Regions from separate parts of the Clostridium sp. Marseille-Q7071 genome, predicted to be linked through region 2. Evidence: riboswitches for the same ligand, from Rfam matches in the RefSeq annotation. Region 2 holds a riboswitch; each other region holds the start of a gene.
The links. Region 2 has a riboswitch for S-adenosylmethionine ahead of metK (methionine adenosyltransferase). Riboswitches for the same ligand answer to the same signal wherever they lie in the genome.
Positions count from the first base shown of each region.

Region 1: linked by a shared signal. The riboswitch ahead of ACWPW7_RS01605 (methionine ABC transporter ATP-binding protein) and the one ahead of metK (methionine adenosyltransferase) in region 2 are both predicted to bind S-adenosylmethionine.
Region 3: linked by a shared signal. The riboswitch ahead of ACWPW7_RS22555 (MetQ/NlpA family ABC transporter substrate-binding protein) and the one ahead of metK (methionine adenosyltransferase) in region 2 are both predicted to bind S-adenosylmethionine.

Region 1 is NZ_CBCOPR010000001.1:349,509-357,592, reverse strand. Features, by position in the region: gene ACWPW7_RS01630 (phospho-sugar mutase) at 1-61, shown strand, start outside; gene ACWPW7_RS01625 (hypothetical protein) at 232-498, opposite strand; gene ACWPW7_RS01620 (oligosaccharide flippase family protein) at 744-1,718, shown strand; gene ACWPW7_RS01615 (hypothetical protein) at 1,753-2,172, shown strand; gene ACWPW7_RS01610 (lipopolysaccharide biosynthesis protein) at 2,478-3,911, shown strand; SAM riboswitch class I at 3,981-4,083, shown strand; gene ACWPW7_RS01605 (methionine ABC transporter ATP-binding protein) at 4,522-5,487, shown strand; gene ACWPW7_RS01600 (methionine ABC transporter permease) at 5,480-6,139, shown strand; gene ACWPW7_RS01595 (MetQ/NlpA family ABC transporter substrate-binding protein) at 6,156-6,944, shown strand; gene ACWPW7_RS01590 (radical SAM protein) at 7,251-8,084, shown strand, end outside.
Region 2 is NZ_CBCOPR010000001.1:231,802-239,885, reverse strand. Features, by position in the region: gene ACWPW7_RS01070 (ABC transporter substrate-binding protein) at 1-35, shown strand, start outside; partial or broken gene ACWPW7_RS01065 (FecCD family ABC transporter permease) at 107-1,149, shown strand; gene ACWPW7_RS01060 (ABC transporter ATP-binding protein) at 1,151-1,924, shown strand; partial or broken gene ACWPW7_RS01055 (MATE family efflux transporter) at 2,051-3,391, shown strand; SAM riboswitch class I at 3,635-3,739, shown strand; gene metK (methionine adenosyltransferase) at 3,822-4,997, shown strand; gene recD2 (SF1B family DNA helicase RecD2) at 5,545-7,755, shown strand; gene ACWPW7_RS01040 (hypothetical protein) at 7,771-8,084, shown strand, end outside.
Region 3 is NZ_CBCOPR010000001.1:4,744,542-4,752,625, reverse strand. Features, by position in the region: gene ACWPW7_RS22570 (RNA-guided endonuclease TnpB family protein) at 1-193, shown strand, start outside; partial or broken gene ACWPW7_RS22565 (helix-turn-helix domain-containing protein) at 533-909, opposite strand; gene ACWPW7_RS22560 (VanZ family protein) at 1,088-1,606, opposite strand; SAM riboswitch class I at 1,874-1,984, shown strand; SAM riboswitch class I at 2,109-2,219, shown strand; SAM riboswitch class I at 2,344-2,454, shown strand; gene ACWPW7_RS22555 (MetQ/NlpA family ABC transporter substrate-binding protein) at 2,591-3,430, shown strand; gene ACWPW7_RS22550 (methionine ABC transporter ATP-binding protein) at 3,450-4,466, shown strand; gene ACWPW7_RS22545 (methionine ABC transporter permease) at 4,453-5,115, shown strand; gene ACWPW7_RS22540 (phenylacetate--CoA ligase family protein) at 5,135-6,463, shown strand; gene ACWPW7_RS22535 (pyridoxal phosphate-dependent aminotransferase) at 6,517-7,689, shown strand; gene ACWPW7_RS22530 (2-oxoacid:acceptor oxidoreductase family protein) at 7,686-8,084, shown strand, end outside.

The DNA of each region.
Region 1 (8,084 bases), 120 kb from region 2:
TAAATCTTGTGAAGAAAAATTAGGTAACTTAAAACAATATGTAATGAATAAGTTAGAGTGAATAAGAGATATAAGCTAATAGTTGAAAATAAATTTTGTACTTTAGAAATTAAAAATGTGTTTTAACATTTATAAATATTTTTTCATTCTACCTAATATATAAAAAACGTGAGTTTTTAAACTCACGTTTTTTATATATTAGGTAGGATTTATGAAATGAAATTTTTATTCTTAATACTTTGAATAGTATTCATAATCATTATGTATATAGTTTGTATCTTTACTATCAATAGATAGATCTTCATGAAATTCATTTAAATATACATTGGTATTAAAATCACAATTGCAATGATTTTCCACAGGTAAATAATGATAAGTCCAATCTTTTATCGTATCTTTTTTTTCATAAGATAATTCAATATCATAGGAGATACTATGAAAATTATTATGGTTTTCAGATTCTAATGGATAAACTAGAGGAATGGATTTTTTCTTCATGAGAAAACCTCCTTAATACTCTTTATAACTATATATTGTTCAAAATATAAAGAATTTATGTATAAGGATTAAAATTTTGTAGAAAAGGGTTTAAAGCACAAAAGTAGAATATAGGTATAAAAGTTATAGAATAATCTTGTTTAAACTAAGCCTTATAGTTTAGTTTATTTTTTTAAATTATAAAATTAAAGTCTCCATTATTTTTTATAATGGATTTTACTAGATAGGATTTAAGGGGTTTAATTATGAGTAATAATAATTTATTTAAAAAATTTTTATCATTTTCTATTGGAAGCTGGATAGCTATTATAATAGGATTTTTTCAATCAATGATTATCACAAGACTTATAAAAACTCACGATTTAGGTGTTTTTAAAATGTTTGAAATGTATACAAGCGTTGCTATGGCTTGTATTATTTGTGGTACTGATAGTGCTTTTATTAGATTTTTTTATGATGATGGTGAAAATCATAGAAAGAATTTACTTTTTAAATGTTTAAAAACGCCTTTTATAGTTAATCTTATTTCTATATTATTTTTAATTATATTTGGAAATGCTATTAGCTCATATTTATTTGAAGGTAATAAAAGAATAATTATACTATTAGGGCTACATACTACTTTCTTAATACTTAATAGGTTTTCCACAACCATAATTAGAATGAAGCAAAAAGGAAAAACTTTTTCAGCGTTAGTAGTAGCACAGAAAATCTCAAATTTAATTTTTATAATAGTTTATAGTATTAGATATGGTAGTAATTTTATGACCTTAGCATATGCAGCTTTTTTCTCAAATTTAGTAATGACACTTATTGCTATATTGGTAGAATTAGAAATATGGAATCCTTTCACTTTAAAAAATCACCAAAATGGTAAAGCTCAAAAAGAAATTTTAAATTATGGCGTTCCATTAGCTTTTACAACATTAATATCAATTTTATTTCAAACGGCAGATATAGGAACTATAGAGTATTTTTGTAAAAAATCAGAAGTTGGAATTTATGGTTCAGCATTATTTGTTATAACAATAATTGATATAGTTAAAAGTTCTTTTTCTACATTTTGGACACCTGTGGCTTTTGAAAAATATAAAAATGAACCTGAAAATGTAAAATTTTTTGAGAACATGAATCAAATTATAACCATAGTCATGTTTTTAGGAGGAATACTCTTAATACTTTTTAGAGATTTAATAATACTTATTCTTGGTAGAATATAGAGTAGCAAGATTTATTATTCCATTTTTAACACTTATGCCAATAATGTACGCCATATCTGAAACAACTGTTATAGGAATTAATTTTCTTAAAAATCCTAAAGCTCATATTCATATTTCAGTAGTATGTCTTGTATTAAACTTAATAGGGAATATCATATTAGTTCCTATGTATGGAGGAAAGGGAGCAGCTATTTCTACAGGGCTTTCTAACATTATATTTTTTATAATGAGAACTTCTATTTCACTAAAGCATTTTAAAGTAAATTATCACTTAAAGAAATTTTCAATTATAACATTGGCATTTACATCTTATGTACTATATGCAACTTTTAATAAGGTTAATATGATTTATATATTTATAGGAATTGGAGAGCTTTTATTATTATATATACTTTATAAAGATTATATAAATAGGGGAATATCAATATTTATTAAAAAGTATATTAAGAAATAGTTTATATATACTACAGCAAAATTAAAAACATCTTAATTTATTATATGAAAAATTAAGATGCTTTAACTAATTGAGAATTAATTTCGACCTTAAATGTCAATTGTCCTCGTCAATTCTCCATTGACAAAGTTGTTAATTAAAATATTTAAAGGCATAGCTATACTTAGATATACAACAACTTTTTAACCATTATGACTATATGTTAAGGGAACTAAAATATTGACATAATAATATAGAAGTATAAAATAAAGTTATATGTCTTTTAAGACAACTATAAAGAGAACGTTAAATGAAGGAGAACTATTATGAAGAAGGATAGTTTGATAAGTAAGTTTTTATCTTTTTCCATTGGAAGTTGGATTAGCATTCTTATAGCAGTTGTAACAACTCCTATAACTACTAGACTTTTATCACCAGAGGAATTTGGTAAATTTTCAATGTTTGAGTTATACACAAATATAACAATGGCTTTTATAATTTGTGGAATAGACCAAGCCTTTGTTAGATTTTTTTATGAAGAGAAAGAGGAGGACAGAAAGAACTTACTCTTTAGTTGTTTAAAAATTCCTTTTATACTAAATATAGCTTCTATATTGATATTAGTTTTATTTGGCAAACAAATATCTAACTATTTATTTGGAGAATATAGTATAAGAATAATTATATTATTAATAGTACATACAACATTTCTAATACTTAATAGATTTGCAACTATGCTAATTAGAATGCAGCAAAAGGGAAAAGCATATTCTGCACTTTTAATAGCACAGAAAGTTTCAAATTTAATATTTATACTTCTATCAGCAGGATTTTTTAACAGAGATTTTAGAACACTAGCTTATGCAGCCTTTTTCTCTAATCTTGTAGTTACATTGGTGGGGGTAGTGGTAGAACTTAATTATTGGAACATATTTACTTTAAATAAAAAAGATTATAAGAGAAGTCAAAAAGAAATATTAGAATATGGAATACCATTGCTATTTACTTTTGTAATCACTTGGCTTTTCCAATCAGCAGATAAAATAGCGATTAAACATTTTAATGACTTGAATGAAGTTGGAATATATGGATCAGCTTTTAAAATTATTTCTATATTAAATATAATTCAAAGTTCTTTTACAACATTTTGGGTTCCAGTAGCATTTGAACGTTATGAAAAAGATCCTAATGATACAAAGTTTTTTGAGAAAATGAACTTATTAATAACAGTGGTAATGATGCTTGGAGGCATACTTCTAATATTATTTAGAGATTTAATAATATTATTACTTGGTAAAGAATATAGAAGTGCTATTTTCTTAATTCCATTCTTAAGTTTTATGCCAATAATGTACACAATATCTGAAACTACTGTTATGGGAATTAATTTCCTTAAAAATCCTAGATCACATATATATATTGCAGCAGTATCATGCATAGCTAATATAATAGGTAATATTATATTAGTACCTATATATGGTGCAAAAGGTGCAGCTATTTCAACAGGAATTTCTTATATAATATTCTTTGCTATGAGAACTTTTATATCTTTAAAGCATTTTAGAGTTAACTATCATATAAAGGAATTCTCTATAATGACCGTAGCATTAACACTCTACGTATTATACTCAACTTTTATGGAAGTTAACTTAGTTTATATACTTATAGGAATAGGTGAAATCATTCTGTTAATGGTTGTATATAAGGATTATTTAGGAGAAGGACTAAAAAAACTCAAATTAAAATTGAAAAAAAATTAAAAGTACTTGAAAAAAATTTAAAATAGATATAGAATAGTATGTAAGAAAAAAATAATAAAAAAATAATAACACTTATTAAGAGTGGTGGAGGGACTGGCCCTATGAAACCCGGCAACCAGTACATTATGTACATTGGTGCTAAATCCTGCAACGTTATGTTGAGAGATGAGGATACTTTGGTATATCAAGCCCGAGGATTTCCTCGGGCTTTAATTTATTTATTCGCGAATAATATTTATTATACAATATTTACTATTTTTAGATAATATTTATCATCTAATATATATAAGATAAAACAATTAATTAAGATACAATATCTATTTCCTGCTAGTAAGATATAAAATTCGACTTAAGTTTGAGTTATTACTATATTCTGATGAAATAATAAAATGAAAGCTGTAGTGATACATTCACAAGTCAATTTTTGAAGATACTAAATAAGTATCTTAGAATATAAGCAGCTAATTATAATAATTAGTAATTTATATCTAGAACTTTATTGATTTCTTTTATGATAGAAAAAAGTTTTTAGTAATATTAAAAATTATTCACAATTATGAAATAGATATAGTGTATAGCAAATTATGTACTAAAAAAAGGGGTGATACTTTTGATAGAAATTTTGTCAGTAGAAAAAAGCTTCGGAGACTTAAAAGTACTGAAGGATATAAACTTAAAGATAAATAAAGGAGAAATATTTGGCATAGTTGGTCATAGTGGTGTAGGTAAGTCTACATTACTAAGATGTCTAAATAAACTAGAAAAGTATGATAGTGGCATTATAAAAATAGAAAATAGAGAAATAAATAACTTGCAAGGAAAGGAACTGAGAGAATTTAGAAAAAATTTAGGAATGATTTTTCAAAATTTTTCTCTTCTTGAAAGGAAAACTGTATTTGAAAATATTGCGTTACCATTAGAATGCTGGGGATTTGATAAAAATTATATAAAGTCAAAAGTTTTAGAACTATTAAAGGTAGTTAATTTAGAAGATAAAGTTAATTCTAAACCTAAAGAGCTTAGTGGAGGACAAAAACAAAGAGTAGCAATAGCTAGGGCATTAGCTTTAGATCCGCATATACTTTTATGTGATGAAGCAACTTCTGCATTGGATCCAAAAACAACTAAGGATATACTAAATCTTCTTAGAGAGATTAATGAAAGACTTAACATAACTATAATTATAGTTACTCATCAAATGGAAGTAATAAGAGAAGCTTGTAATAGGGTTGCAATTATGGAGAGTGGAGAAATAGTAGAGATGGGAGAGGTTGAAGAGCTTTTTATAAAGCCGCCTAAAGCTTTAAAAAGATTGATAGGAGAGGAAGAAATTGTTCCAGCTAGTGGAGTAAATATAAAAATATTTTTTCCTAAAGAAGCATCTAATGAAAGCATTATAACTTCTATGGCAAGAGAATTAAATATTGATATGTCTATAGTGTGGGGAAAGCTTGAAAGATTTAGAGACGATGTGCTAGGAAGTCTCGTAATTAATATTGATAATTGTAATAAAGAAAAAGTTATTGATTATCTTTCAACTAGAAATATATCTTGGGAGGTGATTAATAATGAGTAGTGAGATTATAACCCTATTAAAAGGTATATTATTAAAAGGTTTTTTAGAGACTTTATATATGGTATTTTGGTCTACAATATTTGCTGTAATATTGGGGTTTTTATTAGCATTAGTATTGACAGTTACTAATAGAGATGGATTAAAGCCTAATAGATTAATATATAAAGCTCTAGATGTGGTTATAAATATTTTAAGATCATTTCCTTTTATAATATTAATAATAGCCATAATTCCTTTGACTAAAGTTTTAACAGGATCAATAATTGGTGAAAAAGCAGCGATTGTACCTTTAACTATAGGAGCGGCACCTTTTGTCGCAAGGGTAGTAGAGTCAGCATTAAATGAGGTAGATAAATCATTGATAGAAGCAGCCAAATCCTTTGGAGCCAGCAACTTTCAAATATTATTTAAAGTAATAGTAAAGGAAGCTATGCCTTCTATAATATCAGCTATAACTTTAACTACAATCACTATCATAGGATATTCAGCAATGGCTGGTGCAGTAGGGGCAGGAGGATTAGGCTCTGTTGCTATAATGTATGGATACAACATGTTTAATGAAAAGGTAATGATATATACGATTATTGTATTAATACTTTTAGTACAATGCATTCAATCCTTTGGAAATATAGTTTATAAGAAATTGAAATAATAGGGAGGTAATTTAAATGAAAAAAATTTTAACAATAATATTGAGTGGTTTATTAGTCTTTACATTAGGAGCATGTGGGAAAAAAGCTGATAGTAAAAAATTAACAGTAGGTGCAACAGCAGTACCTCATGCAGAAATATTAGAGGAAGTTAAACCAATATTAAAAGAAAAAGGATATGAGCTTGAAATTAAAGTTTTTTCCGACTATGTATTACCTAACAGAGCAGTAGAAGATGGTGAGCTGGACGCAAACTTTTTTCAACATATTCCATATCTCGAAGAATTTAATAAGAATCACAAAACTAATATAGTTGCATTAAATAAAGTTCATTTAGAGCCATTAGGATTATATTCAAAGAAAATAAAAAACTTAGATGAATTAAAAGACGGTATAACTATAACAATACCAAATGATCCTACTAATGGATCAAGAGCATTAAAACTATTAGAGGAAAATAAAATTATAAAACTTCAAAACAAAGATTTAGTTTCTAAATTAGATATAGTAGAGAATCCTAAGAATATAAAGATACAAGAAATAGATGCACCTCAACTCTCAAGAACTTTAGATGATGTGGAAGCTTCTATAATTAATACAAATTATGCACTGCAAGCTAATTTAAATCCTACTAAAGATGCTATAGTAATTGAAGATAAGGAATCACCTTATGCTAATATAATAGCAGTTAAAAGTGGAAATGAAGATAAAGAAGATATAAAAGCTCTATGTGAAGCTATAGCTTCAGAAAAAATTAAAAAATTTATAGAAGAGAAATATAATGGAAGTATAATACCGTCATTTTAAGGAATTTTATAATGTATTGATGCAAAGGGGCTGTTTTAGAATTAATTTTTTAAATTAATTCTAAAACAGCCCCTTCAAATTTTTTTTTGGTTTAAATCTCATATTTATTTAACTTTTTTAATATGTAATTTAGAGTTAAATTTAGTAAATAAGCTTATTAAATTGTATATTTTAAATAATTTTCAATAAAATAAGATGAATTTATAACAATTACTTTTGAATATTAAAAAAATAATTACATAAGAAGGAAAAAATTCAACAATATAGAATATATAGATACAAAGCAGAAAGCGAGGGAAAAATAATATGAAAAAATCTAGATACAATTTTTTCTTTGATTTTGAAAGAGATGAGAAAAAAGTAGTGGCTTATAACGCTAGAACTAATTCATTAGCTTTGATGGATAAGAAAGATTTAAATAAATTTTTAGATTTTGAGAAAGAAAAAAATAGCATTAGTGAAGAATTACTTAATGATTTGGAATATGGGGGATTTATTGTACAGGATGATTATGATGAACTAAAAGAAATAAGATATTCATTATTTAAAAGTAGATTTGGGACAACTTCACTAGGACTTACTATAGCGCCTACATTAAATTGTAATTTTGGATGTGTGTATTGCTATGAAAAAAATAGTAGAAATACTACTGTAATGGATGAAGATATACAGAAACAAATAATAGAATTAATAAAACAACATTCATCAAGTATACATACTTTATCAATTGTTTGGTATGGAGGGGAACCTCTTTTAGCGATGGATGTGATTGAAAAGATGTCTAAAGAGATAATTAAGATTTGTGAAGAAAAGAATATTACTTATATTGGGCAGATGATTAGCAATGGATTTGGTATAACAGAAGATATTGCTAAGAAATTAAAGGAATGTAATATTTTATCTATGCAGATAACGTTAGATGGACCAAAAGATACCCATGATAAGAGAAGATTTCTTTTAGGTGGACAAGGAACTTATGACAAAATAATTTCTAATTTAGATATTATTAAAAAATACATCAATAGAATATCTGTAAGAATAAATGTAGATAGGGAAAATGAAGAAAAAGTGGAGGAAGTTCTTAAAGAAATAAATCATATTAATACTGAAAATAATATTTTAGTATATCTAGGATTTGTG
Region 2 (8,084 bases):
TTCATCCTGAATTATTTGGGGGAAGGGAAAAATGATATTAAAGATAAAACAAAGCGATAGGAAAGATACTTCAACAAATTTTGAGTCTGTATTAAAAAGCCGATATATGTTTAATTCAATAATCCTTTTATTAATTGTCACTATTGTATTTTCTATTATTATTTCAGTATCTATAGGGCAAGTGTCTATTCCTTTTAATGAATCCTGTAGAATATTGATTTATAAATTAACAGGTATACAAATTGGGAATCTTAGTCAACTTACGTCAGGAATGTTTGTAGATATTATTTGGCAGATTCGTTTTCCAAGAGTATTGTTAGCAATGATTGTTGGTTCAGGGCTTGCTTTATGTGGAGCTGTTATGCAAGCTTCTGTACAAAATCCATTGGCTGATCCATATATATTGGGTATTTCCTCAGGTGCTTCTTTAGGAGCAACATTTTCTATAATGATAGGTTTTGCTAGTACAAGTATTATCGGTGAGATGGGGATTGCTTTTTGGGCATTTATTGGAGCTTTAGGAGCTGCTATTTTGGTCTTGGTGCTCTCGAGTATTGGTGGCAAAATGTCTTCTGTCAAGTTAGTTCTTGCTGGAACAGTAATTAATGCGTTATGTAGTGCATTTTCAAATTTTATTGTTTATTTTGCAAAAGACTCAGAAGGAATTCGTTCTATAACTTTTTGGACAATGGGTAGTCTTGCTTCTGCCAAGTGGGAGGATTTACCCTTAATCGGAACGGTTGTGATGATAGCTATTATTTTTTCTTGTTACAATCAAGAATAATGAACACAATGTTAGTGGGCGATGAAGCTGCAGTTACTTTAGGAATTAATCTTAATTTTTATAGAAGGCTTTATATGGTTATTTCATCTATAGTTACAGGTGTAATTGTAGCAACATGCGGTATCATTGGATTCGTTGGTTTAATTATTCCTCATATAGTTAGAAGTGTTGTTGGTTCTGATCATAAGCGGCTTTTACCAGCAGGTATCCTTACTAGTGCGATTTTCCTTATTTGGACAGATATATTGGCAAGAACAATCATACCAAAAGGTGAATTGCCAATTGGTATTGTCACAGCTCTTCTTGGTGCTCCTATGTTTATGTATATGTTAATTAAGAAAAGTTACGGATTTGGAGGAAAATAATATGAATTTAAAAGTTGATAATATGCAAGTTGCACTTTCAGGAGCTGATATTATAAAAGACATTTCTCTCTATGTTGGTAGTGGACAATTTGTTGGTATTATTGGGCCTTTTAATGGATGTGGAAAATCCACTTTGTTAAAAAGTATATATAAAGTAATTAAGCCTAAACAAGGATCGGTATTTTTAGATGAGAAAGATGTTTTAAAATCTAGTCCAAAGTCAATTTCCAAAACAATGGGAGTTGTTGGACAATTTAATGATATGAGTTTTGACTTTACTGTATATGAAATGGTCATGATGGGTAGAACCCCTCACAAAAATTTAATGCAATCAAATAATAAAAGTGATTATGAAATTGTTAATGAAGCCCTTAAGAAAGTAGATTTAGTTTCATATTCAAATAGAAGTTATCTAACTCTTTCCGGCGGTGAAAAACAAAGAGTTATATTAGCTAGAGCTATTGCTCAGCAACCTAAATTTTTAATACTTGATGAACCAACAAATCATTTAGATATTAAATACCAATTACAAATTTTATCAATTGTTAAGTCTTTAAAAGTTGGCACTTTGGCTGCATTACATGATCTTTCTCTTGCTGCAACCTATTGTGATATTTTATATGTTTTAAAAAGTGGAGAAGTAATTGCAAATGGAGTTCCTAATGAAATTCTAACAAAAGAGCTTATAAAGCACGTATATGAAATTGATTGTGAAATTTATAAGAATCCTGTAACTGGTGGACTAGCTATTGCTTACAATCCTATATTAAATTGAACATAATTTATTTCAATAATTTAAAGATATATAGATTACTTTAAATTATGTGAAAAAAGAAAAAATGCTATTCTAGAAGACGAAATTTAAGTTTTTAACTTAAATAGATATTTGGAGGTGTTTGATTTGGAAACTGATATGACAAAAGGGAAGCCAATGAAGATGATCATTCGATTTGCAATTCCAATGTTTATTGGTAATTTGTTTCAGCAATTTTATAATATTGTTGATACAATTATTGTGGGTCGATTTGTGGGAAAAGAGGCATTAGCTGCTGTTGGTTCATCCTTTGCAATTATGACATTTGTGACATCTATTTTGATTGGGCTTTCTATGGGAGCGTCTGCACTTTTTTCTCAACTTTTTGGTGCAAAGCGATATGAAGAATTGAAAAAAGCAATTTCAACTTCCTTTATATTTATTTTTATTATAAGCATTACGCTTACGGTAATAACATCTCTATTTATGGGGCAAATAATTCAGTTGTTTCAAATGCCACCAGAAACAAGAGCATATGCTGCTGATTATTTGAGATTTATATTTGCAGGGCTAATTTTTTCAGGAGTTTATAATGCATTTTCTTTTTTACTTAGAGCTATTGGCGATTCCAAATCCCCACTTTACTTTTTAATTTTATCTGCTGTAATCAATATAATTTTAGACTTGGTTTTTACTATAATATTAAATATGGAAGTAACAGGTGTTGCATTGGCAACATTTATTGCTCAGGTATTTCAGCGGTTAGCTGTGCTGTGTATGCAATTAAACGTATAGATTTTATTAAATTTAAGCGTCAAGATATTGTATTTGATAGGCAGATGTTTAAAACAGTTGCTAGTTATTCTATTTTAACTGCTGTACAACAATCTGCATCAAGCTTTGGTATGATGATGATTCAAAGTATCGTTAATACTTTTGGTGCTATAGTAATGGCGGTACTTTGCAGCTGCTTCAAAGATTGATTCTTTTGCTAATATACCTATGCAGGATTTTGGTAATGCTTTTTCTACCTATGTTGCGCAAAATAAAGGTGCAGGAAATATGAAAAGAATTCGTGAAGGGATCCGTGGTGTTTCAAAAGTTATAGTTATATTTTCGCTGGCTATTTCTATACTGGTTTTTGTTTTTGCACCACAGTTGGTATTAATTTTCGTTAAGAAGGAAGCTATTGATGTTATTGAAGTTAGCGTGTATTATTTACGTATTGTATGTGTTACTTATACATTGCTTGGATTTTTACAAATGTTTTATGGGTTTTATCGTGGACTTGGCGAAGTTAATGTGTCTATTATTCTCACTTTTGTTTCCCAAGGAACTAGAGTACTCTTGGCATATGGTCTTGCAATAACACCTTTAGGATTTACTGGGATATGTTTAGCAATTCCTATTGGATGGTTTTTATCAGATACCTTAGGTATTTTTACGTATAAAAAAATTATGGGGAGAGAGGAAGGGATAGTAATTTAGAATTTATTAAGTTTATTTAATAGAGACTTTGACTGAAAATAAATTGCAATTACTTTTGACTTAAAATAAGTTATACCTAGATTATGTATATATTGCAAAAGACATCCTTATAGAGTGTCTTTTTGTAATATATGTAAGATTTGTGGGAAAATTTTCTCCTTAATATAATTTACAGTAGCAATGTTGACAGGGAAATGACATTATGTTAGTATTTATCTAGTAAACTTAATAATAAAATATTTACTCTTATCAAGAGAGGTGGAGGGAAACGGGCCCTGTGAAACCCGGCAACCGGTGCGTATGTACAACGGTGCCAATTCCTGCGGAAGTAATTCTGCAAGATAAGAGAGTGCAAGTATGTATATTTAGCCTCTTCTTATCTAAGAAGAGTTTTTTTATTTTATAAACGTAGTGAGGAGGAGATTAAGAAATGAGAAGATTATTTACTTCAGAGTCAGTTACAGAAGGACATCCAGATAAAATGTGTGATCAAATATCAGATGCGGTTTTAGATAGTATATTAGAGAACGATCCTAATGCTAGAGTAGCTTGTGAAACAGCAGTAACTACTGGTATGGTTATGGTTATGGGAGAGATAACTACTAATTGTTATGTAGATATTCCAAAGGTAGTTAGAAAAACTGTAGAAGAAATAGGGTATACAAGGGCTAAATTTGGATTTGATTGCAATACTTGTGCTGTATTAACATCTATTGATGAACAATCTCCAGATATAGCTCAAGGTGTTGATGAGGCAATAGAAAAAAGAGGACAAGAAAAAGAGGAAATTGAAGCTGTAGGAGCTGGAGATCAGGGAATGATGTTTGGATTTGCTACATCTGAAACTGAAGAATATATGCCTCTTCCAATAGCTATGGCTCATAGATTATCAAGAAGATTGGCAGAAATTAGAAAAAACGGAACTTTATCATATTTAAGACCAGATGGAAAAACTCAAGTTACAGTTGAATATGAGGATGAAAAACCAGTAAGAATAGATACAATAGTTATATCAACTCAACATTGCCCAGATGTTTCTCAAGAGCAAATTTATGAAGACTTAATGAAACATGTTATAAATGCTATAGTACCATCTGAATTATTAGATGAAAATACTAAATACTATATTAATCCAACTGGAAAGTTTGTTATAGGTGGACCACAAGGTGATTCAGGATTAACAGGAAGAAAAATAATTGTTGACACTTATGGTGGATACGGAAGACATGGCGGTGGAGCATTCTCAGGAAAAGATCCAACAAAAGTTGACCGTTCAGCTGCATATGCTGCAAGATGGGTGGCTAAAAATCTAGTAGCTGCAGGAGTTGCATATAAACTAGAAGTAGAACTTGCATACGCTATAGGAGTAGCTAATCCTGTATCAATTGAAGTTGATACTTTTGGAACAGGAAAGGTATCAGATGATAAGATTGTCGAAATAATTAAAGAAGTATTCGATTTAAGACCTGGTGCTATAATAAAAGAATTAGAATTAAGAAGACCGATATACAGACAAACAGCTGCTTATGGACACTTCGGAAGAACAGACTTAGATCTTCCATGGGAAAAATTAAGTAAAGTAGCTCAAATTAGAAGATATATATAGTAATAAAACCCTGTACTTGATTTAGTACAGGGTTTTATTTTATATATAATGCTACATATATTAATCATTAAATAGAAAATTGTTAATTTACATTTAAAAGGTTTGTAATGATTCTGAAATGGTAAAAATATATTATGAATAGGGTATATTATATTTAATTCACAATTTACAATGCAAAATTCACAATTAATGCAAAATTCACAATTATGGACATTTCTCAGCAGAATCTGAGAAATTTAAAATTGATTTATTTTTAAAGTGACATAGTCACTTTAATTAAAAGATCTATTTAAAGAAATTAATTTACAGAATTAATTTCAACTATAGTTGTCAATTGTCAATTCTTAATTCTCCATTGATTAAACTATTCCCTAGAGGTGAAGAACTAATTTTTCCCTTAATTGTGAATTGTGCATTATTTTAGGTTGTACATTGAAATACTTTAATAAGGCAATTAGATTTATCTATATATTGGGTTTAAAATTAGAAACCCTATAAGGGGCTATGTTATAATTAATCAAAAGAAGAATTTTTAGGAGAGATTTTCATGACAGATATAACAGGGATAATAGATGATATTGTCTTTAAAAATGAGGATAATGGTTATACCATTGCCAATATAAGAAATGGTAATATTAAAAAAACTATTGTAGGTATAATCCCTTATATTAGTGAAGGTCAGCATTATAAGGTAACTGGAGAGTGGGTAATTCATCCTAAATTTGGTGAACAGCTAAAAGTACTAAGTATTGAAGAAATTTTACCAAGTAGTATTTTAGGGATAGAGAAGTATTTAGCTAGTGGGGTTATCTCAGGAATAGGACCTGTTACTGCAAAAAAGATAGTTGATTTTTTTGGAGAAAGAACTTTAGAAGTTTTAGATAATAATATAGAGCGATTAAGAGAAATTAATGGTATAGGGGAGAAAAAAATTGAACTTATAATGAAATCTTATTCCTCACAAAAAGAACTTAGAAGCATTATGATTTTTTTTCAAACCTATGGAATCTCCGCTAATCAATGTATGAAAATATATAAAAGATTTGGAGCAAATTCTGTAGGAATTGTTAAAGAAAATCCATATATATTAACAGAAACTATATCAGGAATAGGTTTTAAAACAGCAGACAATATAGCAAAAAATTTAGGCATAGATAAAGATTCTCCTTTTAGAATTAAAAGTGGAATAAGATATGTTGTAAATGAATTTTGCCTTTTAGGAAACACATATATGCCATTAGAGAGGCTTATTGTTAGGTGTAAAGAGATTTTATCTGTTGATGAAGAAAACATTCAAAAATCCGTATATGATAGTGTTTTAGAAGGAAAATTAAAGATAGAGAATATATATGGAGAAAGTGCAGTTTTTACTATTCCATATCTTTATGCAGAATTGGGTGTAACAAGAAAAATTGTTGAACTTGCATCAAATTCCTATGATGAGTTAGAGGTTAATGGAGAAAAGGAAATAAAGTCTTTTGAAAAAGAAAATAATTTAAAGTTTGCAAAATCACAAATTGAGGCTATAAAAGGAGCAATATCTTATGGGGTTGAAGTTATTACAGGAGGTCCTGGCACAGGAAAGACTACAATAATTAACTGTATTGTTAGCATATTTGAAAAGGCTGGTATGAAGGTATTTATGGCTGCGCCTACAGGTCGTGCTGCAAAAAGAATGACAGAAGCTACTGGAAGAGAAGCCAAAACTATTCATAGACTTTTAGAGATAGGTGCAGGAGAAGAAGGTATTGAACTTTTGAGAGATGAAAGTAGTCCTCTTGTATGTGATGTTCTAATAGTAGATGAGGCTTCAATGATAGATATTAATTTAATGAATAACCTTTTAGGAGCAATATCATTGGGCACAAGATTAATAATAGTAGGAGATGTAGATCAACTTCCATCTGTAGGTCCAGGAAATGTGCTTAGAGATATTATAGAGAGTAATTCTATAAGGACTGTAAGACTTAATGAAATATTTAGACAGGGTAAAGAAAGTATGATAACAGTAAATGCTCACTTAATTAATGATGGTAAAATGCCTATGTTAAATAAAAAAGGTAGCGATTTTTATTTTATAGAATGTTATGATACAGAAAAGATATTAGAACAAATTATATCTTTAATAAATACTAGACTTCCCAAATTTAATAGATCATGGGATAAAACAAAGCACATACAAATTTTATCTCCTATGAAAAAGGGTATAGTTGGAATAGATAATTTGAATAGAGAGCTTCAAAATATATTAAATCCTCAATCAAAAGATAAATTGGAAAAGGAATTTAGAGATATAGTTTTTAGAATTGGTGATAAGGTAATGCAAACAAAAAATAATTATACTTTAAAGTGGAATAAATATAATACAGAAGACGAAGCTACTGGTGTTGGGGTATTTAATGGTGATGTAGGCTATATAATTGATATTAAAGAAGAAAATGATACAGTTGTAGTTAGTTTTGAAGATGATAAAATTGTAGAGTACGACTCTGTATTTTTAGATGAACTTACACTTGCCTATGCAATAACTATACATAAGAGTCAAGGTAGTGAATTTCCTGTAGTTATAATGCCAATGTTTATGGGGCCACCACTACTTATGAATAGAAACTTATTATATACAGGTATAACCAGAGCAAAACAAATGGTTGTTCTTGTAGGTTCGCAAAAAGCTATTAGTTTTATGAAAGATAATGATAGAACTTTTGAAAGATATTCAGGACTAAAATGGAGAATAGAAGAAATATTTGATATATGATTTGAGGAGATAACTATGGCTATAAATATAAACATGTTTAGAGGTAAGGAAGAAGTAAGTCAAGATATATTAAGATATTGTCGAAATAAACATGATAGATTAAATGTTATTTCTTATTTTTATAATACAGCTACAATTTTTTTAGCTACCATATTCTATTATTTAAATAATAGTAAATCTATAGTGTATATAACTAATGAAGTTGAAGATAAAATAGAGATTCTAAATCATATTAATAAAGAAAAATATGTGTATTTAAAAGACTCATCACAGGAAGTTAAAGATAAGATGATTATATGTAACTATAATAGGGCATTATACTTAGGTAA
Region 3 (8,084 bases), 4.5 Mb from region 2:
TGAATTTGAACAAGGAAATATTCAAAGAGATATGTATTCTGCATTTCTAATAATGAATACAAAGGATAACTTAAAAGAAGTAGATATAGATAGAGCAAATGCAACTTTTGAAAACTTCTTCAAGTTGCATAATAAAGAAATAAAAAGAATTAGAAAATTAGATAAAAAACAAATAAGTAGCATAGGACTCTAAAAGTCTATACTACTTTGGGGCATATGGTTTTGAACCGAGCCAATATGATAAACCCCGTAGGGTGATAATAGTTTCAACGGAAACTTTGCCCGATAAAGTCTTAGGGAAACCAAGCCAGTATTTGGTGTTAACCGATATTGCTTTAGCAATTATCGGCTATCCAAAAGAAGTTTGGATAGTACCTAAGAACCTTATGACTTTAGTCGTGAGAGATTCAGCTGCGAAGAATGTAATATAGCTGTTACAAATTATCAACAGTCTTAGCAGTTACATAAATTAGAGGTGTTAGGATAGTGATAAGAAAAAGTAAGATGTTTTTATTGGTTTTAGAACTTCATCTTAACCCTTCATTTTTCTAAAAGCTAGTGGTGTTTTTCCGTGAACTTTTTAAACATTTTTACGAAGTTTCCACTATAATTATATCCAAGGATTTTAGATATTTCATCAATACTTAATTCTGTTGTAGTTAATAGATTTTCTGCCATTGTCATTTTAATGGAAGTAGTATATTGACTAATACACATATGATATTTTGCTAAAAAGCCTGCTTTTAATTTTTGTTCATTTAGAAATACCATTTTACTTAAGCTTTTAATGGTAGGAGGATTGCAGGCTTCTTTTGTTAAAATATTGTGGGCTTTTTGTATTGCATTGGAATCTGAGGCAGTTAAAGTAATATGCCTATTTTTCCCCATTTTAATATGACCATAATTTAATGACAAACTCCTTTCATTTGATATTTCTATCATTCTATGATAATTTTAGTTAGCTAATTATATTATCGCTTAAAATTAAAAACACCCTACATTTCTGCAGAGTTCCGTAAATTCAATAACGATTCGCTACTGAGTTTTAATTTTTGTTCTGGCTTTAAAGGTAACAGCTGAGTCTCGTTCAACCTAGAAATTTAATGCGAATTCCCATAATAAATACTAAAAATAAAACGAATAGTATAGCCAAAACAAAAAGCACTATACCTATCACTATCAGTACCTTATCTAATTTTTCTGAATTGAATACCTTTCTTAAAGTTGTATAAATCAGTATGCCTAAGATTCCACCAAGAGTGTTAGTCAAGAGATCAGTTATATCCGTAGCGCCGACCGCTAAAATGGATTGACTCACTTCAATAAAAAGACTAAACAATAAAATATAGATGGCATTTTTAACCATTGAACTTTTTTTGTTCACTATTTCTATCAAAATACCTAAGGGAACAAAAATAATAATATTGTAGACAACTTCTTTGACGCCACCTGACGCTCCAAATGGTATCAAGTTAATATGTCGTAATTGCTCACCAGAAAATACTCGATTAAGTACATCATTCAGCGAAACTGAAAATTTAAAAAGCAATATCCAGATCAAAACGATGAAGTAAAGATATAAAAGAATTTTACCTGCTTTTTTCATGTGAATGCCTCCTTCGTATTTGAATGCTTTATTTATTATATCACGAGGTGTCGAGTCAATTTAGCATTTATACAAAAATAAGCGCCAAGGAATATGCTGGGGAGTGTATCAGACTTTTCAACAGCAGTAGCAACTAGACAGCAATAATTAATTTAGGACTTATACTATTTGTTAAGTGGAATGTAAGAGAACTGGAATAAAATTTTATTTAGAAAAGTGTTGACAATTACTGTTATGGATAATATAATAAATCCAATAACTAAATATAACTTATCTAGAGCGGTGGAGGGACTGGCCCAATGATACCCGACAACCAGCATTCTCATTCGAATGAAATGGTGTTAATTCCTACAGATTGTAAAATCTGAAAGATAAGGACGATAGCAAATTTTATGATACAATTTATTGTTTATTAAAGTTAATCATGCTGTTTTCCTTATAGGAAAGCAGCTTTTTTATTATATAAAAGAATTAAAGAATTAAAATATTAATAACTAAATATAACTTATCCAGAGTGGCGGAGGAACTGGTCCTATGAAGCCCGACAACCAGCATTCTCATTCGAATGTAGTGGTGTTAATTCCTGCAGATTGTGAAATCTGAGAGATAAGGATGTCAGCAAATTTTATGATACAATTTATTGTTTATTAAAGTTAATCATGCTGCTTTCCTTATAGGAGAGCAGCTTTTTTATTACATAAAAGAATTAAATAATTAAAATGTTAATAACTAAATATAACTTATCCAGAGTGGTGGAGGGACTGGCCCAATGATACCCGACAACCAGCATTCTCATTCGAATGTAGTGGTGTCAATTCCTGCAGATTGTAAAATCTGAGAGATAAGGATGTCAGCAAATTTTATAATGCAATTTTATTGCTTATTAAATTTAATCATTGCTGTTTTCCTTATAGGAGAACAGCTTTTTTTTATAGTGTTTGATTAAATATATTAATAAAAATGTGAATTGAAAGGATGATTAAAATGAAATCAAAAAAAATACTATCATTAGCAGCGGCGCTTGCATTAAGTTTAGGCCTAATAGCATGTGGAAAGACTAATGACCTAAAAACTACAACTGATGCTCCGGCAAAAGACATAATAGTAGGTGTGTGTGCTGGACCTTATGGTGACATGTTTAAAGATGCAATTCAACCTTCCCTAGAAGAAAAGGGCTATAAGATAACTATTAAGGAATTTAGTGATTATGTTCAACCCAACAAAGCACTTGCAAATAAAGAAATTAACCTCAATATGTTTCAGCATTCTGTGTATCTTGAGAAATTTGGCGCTGGAAATAATTTAAATTTAACTGCAATTGCAGAAATACCAACAGCAGGTATGGGAGTTTATTCAAATAAAGTTAAATCCTTAGATGAACTAAAAGAAGGTGCTCTAGTTACAATACCGGATGATCCTACAAATTTAACAAGAGCATTAAAGGTACTAGAAGCTGCAGGGCTTATTACAATAGATCCTAAAGTTGAAAATTCAATAGCAACAGAAAAAGATCTTTCAGAGAATCCCAAAAAGCTTGAGTTTAAGCTTATAGAAGCACCACAGCTTCCAAGGACTTTAGATAGCGCAGATTTAGCAGTTATAAATGGGAACTTTGCAATTGCTGCAGGACTTAACCCTAGCGAAGCTTTATATAATGAAAAACTTAGTGATGGATATATAAATGTTATAGCAGTAAGAACAGAAGATGCAGATTCTCAGTTATCAAAAGATGTATTAGAGGTAGTTAAATCTTCTAAGTTTAAATCAGTAATTGATGATCCTAAGGGACAATATAAAGCTTTTCAAAAGCCAGCTGATTATTAATAAAAAGGAGTCATGTTGAATGATAGAACTTAAAAATATTAATGTGAAATTCAAACAAAAAAGCGATGAACTTCATGCTGTTTCAGATGTTTCCCTCAGAATTAAAAGAGGGGATATATTCGGAATAGTTGGTTCAAGTGGTGCTGGAAAAAGTACATTATTACGAACAATTAATCTTTTAGAGAAGCCTTCCAGTGGGGAAATAATGATCAATAATAAAAACATTATAAATTATAAAGGGAAAGAATTAAGAGAATTAAGACGAGGAATAGGCATGATATTTCAGCACTTTAATTTAGTTTTAAACAAAACTGTTTATGAGAATATTGGATTTTCACTTAAAACTGCTGGTAAAACTAAAGAAGAAATCAATATTAGGGTTAATGAACTTCTTCAGGTTGTTGGATTAAAAGATAAAGCTGAGGTCTACCCTTCAAAATTAAGCGGAGGACAAAAGCAAAGAGTAGGAATTGCAAGAGCAATGGCTAATAATGCCAAAATATTATTGTGTGATGAACCAACCTCAGCACTTGACCTTGAAACTACAGCATCTATTTTAAAGCTTCTCAAAGATATAAATGAACAATTTGGAATGACCATTGTAATTATTACTCATGAATTAGAGGTCATAAAGTCAATATGTAATAGAGTTGCAGTAATGGATAAAGGAAAAGTTGTAGAAGAAAGGCTGGTTTACGATTTATTTGCAAATCCTCAAAATGAATATACAAAACAGCTTTTAGCACATTCCTCAAATTTTCAGTTGCCAGAAGAACTTATTAAGAGTTTAAAAGGTCACATTGTAAAGCTTAAATATGTTGGAGAAACTGCTACAGAGCCTATATTATCGACACTTTCAAGTAAGTACAATGTGATTTTCAGCATACTTCAAGGAAAAATAGAGTACATTGGAGATTTACCTATGGGAACATTGTATATAACCATCAGCGGCAATGATGAAAGTATAGCTGAAGCTATTCAATATTTAAAAAATAACACATATAGTACGGAGGTGATTAGACATGTTATCCAATAATTTTAACCTTTTTGAAGAATTAATATTAGCACTTAATGAAACTTTTATTATGGTTTCTGTTTCACTAATAGTTTCCATAATAATTGGCGGGCTCCTTGGACTTTTACTTTTTTTAAGTTCTAACCACTTATTTTTTAAAAACAGGATGTTAAATGGAGTTTCAGGGATCATTATAAATGTTACAAGATCAATACCATTTATAATACTTTTAGTACTGCTTATACCAATTAGCAGCGCAATTATGCATACAACCATTGGTCCAGCTGCAGTTATAGTGCCACTTTCAGTATCAGCAATAGCTTTTTATGCAAGGCTTTCAGAAGCTTCATTTAGTGAGGTAAATATGGGGGTTTTAGAGGCAGGAGTAGCCTCTGGTGCTAAATCCATAGAGATAATAATTCACATACTTATACCAGAAGCTCTTCCGCAGCTTATAAATGGAATTACTATAACAGCTATTTCTCTTATTGGATTTTCAGCTATGGCAGGTACTGTAGGGGGAGGTGGTATAGGCAATTTAGCAATTAGATATGGTTATCAACGTTACAATACCACAGTAATGCTAACTTGTGTTGGTGTATTAATCATAATAGTTCAAGGCTTGCAATTGTTAGGTGATTTTTCTGCAAAGCAAGTAAATAAAAAATAAATGTAGGGGGTTTTTAATAATGAGTGAGAAAAAATATTGGGATGAAGAAATAGAAACATTACCAAGGGCAGAGCTTGAGGCGTTACAAGAAAGGGAACTTAAAGAAATATTAGAATTGTCATATAGCAACTCTACGTACTATAAAGAAGCTTTTGATGCAGCTGGGGTAAAACCTTCTGATTTTCAAAAACTTTCAGACATAACTAAATTTCCATTTGTAGATAAACAAATAGAACGTAAACGCCAAACTAAAAGCCCGATTTTGGGAGATATGGTTGCTGTAAGTGAAGATGAAGTGGTTTTCGTTTCTGCTTCAAGCGGATCAACTGGAGTTCCTACCCTAAGTCCTTTTACAAAACAGGATTTTGATGAATTTCAAGATGTAGAAAGCAGACTTTTTTATGCAGCAGGCATGAGGAAAAATGATAGATATGTGCATGCACTTAACTTTTCACTTTTTGTAGGAGGACCAGATGTTATTGGTGCTCAAAACCTTGGTGCACTATGTATCTGGGCAGGAACAATTCCTTCAGAAAGACTTTTATTCATTTTAAAGGAGTTTCAACCAACAGTAATTTGGACAACGCCCTCATATGCCTGGTTTTTAGGAGAAACTGCTAAGAAAAATGGAATTGATCCAGCTAAAGATTTATCAATAAATAAAATTATAGTTGCAGGAGAAGCTGGCGGGTCCATTGATGCAACAAGAGATGCCATTGAGGAGCTTTGGGGAGCAAAGGTTTATGATTTCTTTGGAATATCTGATATATTTGGTGCTTGTGCAGGTATGTGTGAAGCTAGAAATGGACTTCATATTGCAGAAGACCACCTGCTAGTTGAAGTCTTAGATTTAGAAACAGGAACACCAGTAGCTGATGGTGAACGCGGAGAGATAGTACTTACCACTTTAAGAAAAAAAGCACGTCCTATGATTCGATTTAGGACAGGCGATATTGGTATTGTTGACAGAAGTCCATGTATTTGTGGAAGAACACATGCAAGAATAAATGTAGTTGGAAGACTGGATGATATGTTCATAGTTTCAGGAGTTAATGTATTCCCTAGTGATATAGAATTTGTTCTTCGCAAACTTAAAGGAATTACGGGGGAATATGTAATCCGCATTTTAGAAGAAAGTTTTACTATTAAATATATAGTAGAAATAGAAAAATCAATAGACAACAATGAATCTGATGAAGAAGTAAAAGCTAAGGTTTCTGCAGCACTTAAAGCAAGATTAGGAGTGAAGCCAAAAGATGTAGTAGTGCTAGAGGATGGAACTTTGCCAAGGGCTACTCATAAGGCTAAACGTCTTATAGATGAAAGAAAAGTAAATTATACTATTTGAAAATAAGAAAAAAATTAAAGACGAGTTATTAAATTTTAAAAAGGAAGTGTATTATGGTGAATTTGAGCAATAGAACAGATTGTTTCACTGAGTCAATAATTAGAAAAATGACAAGAATTTCAAATGAATATAATGCAGTAAACCTATCACAAGGATTTCCAGACTTTGATCCACCTAAAGAATTATTAGATTCTTTAAGTGATACTGTATACAAAGATATTCATCAATATTCCATTACTTGGGGGGCGCAGAACTTTAGGGAATCACTTGCGAAAAAACAGTCAAAATTTATGGGGATAAACATTGATCCAAATAGTGAGATTGTTGTAACTTGTGGAAGTACAGAAGCAATGATGGTAGCAATGATGACAGTTTGCAATCAAGGGGATAAGGTTATAGTCTTTTCACCTTTTTATGAAAATTATACTGCAGATACTATTTTATCAGGAGCAGAACCTATATTTGTTTCCTTACGTTCACCAGATTATAATTTTGATGTTTCTGAATTGGAAGCAGCTTTTAAACAAAATCCTAAAGCTATTATACTCTGTAATCCATCAAATCCAACTGGAAAAGTATTTACTTATGATGAACTTAAAATTATCGCTGATTTAGCAGAAAAATATGATACTTTTGTAATTACAGATGAGGTCTATGAGCATATAATCTATGCTCCACATAAGCACACATATTTTGCATCACTTCCAAATATGTTTGAGAGAACTATTTCTTGTAGTTCTTTATCAAAAACATATTCAATAACTGGGTGGAGATTAGGATACATTATAGCTCCGGCAACAATTGTTAATGTAGCAAAAAAAGTTCATGATTTTCTTACAGTTGGAGCAGCGGCACCTTTGCAAGAGGCAGCGGTTACAGCTTTGAATTTTGAGGATACTTATTATGAAGAGTTACAAAAGACTTATACAAAGAAGAGAGATTTATTTTTAAGAGGGCTTGACGATATAGGATTAACCTATACAACCCCACAAGGTGCTTACTATATAATGATTGATGTCTCAGAATTTAGCAGGGACAATGATGTTAAGTTTTGTGAGTGGTTAGCAAAAGAAGTTGGTGTTGCTGCAGTACCTGGTTCGAGCTTCTTTAGAGAAGAAGTTAATCATTTAATAAGGCTTCATTTCGCTAAAAAGACAGAGACATTAGAAGAGGCGCTTAACCGTCTTTCTTTATTAAAACATAAGGCAAGGGGATTAGGATTATGATTGAAATAAGATGGCATGGCAGAGGTGGTCAAGGAGCATTTACTGCAGCAAAAATTTTAGGTGCTTCTGCCTCTTTATTTGAAAATAAATATTCACTTGCTTTTCCATCCTTTGGTCCAGAAAGAAGAGGAGCGCCAATACAGTCCTTTACTAAAATTGATGATAAGAAAATTATTGATAGAAGTGAAATAAAAAAATGTGATTATATAGTTTTACTAGACGAGACGCTTTTTGATAAGGAATACATCAAGGATTTAAAGCCGCAGGGAAAAGTAATCATTAATAGCAGTCACTCTGAAAAATATGAAGAATATAGTGAATTTGTAGTTACCTTTGATGCAACACAAATAGCTTTAGATATCTTAAAGCGACCTACTACAAATACTGCTATGATT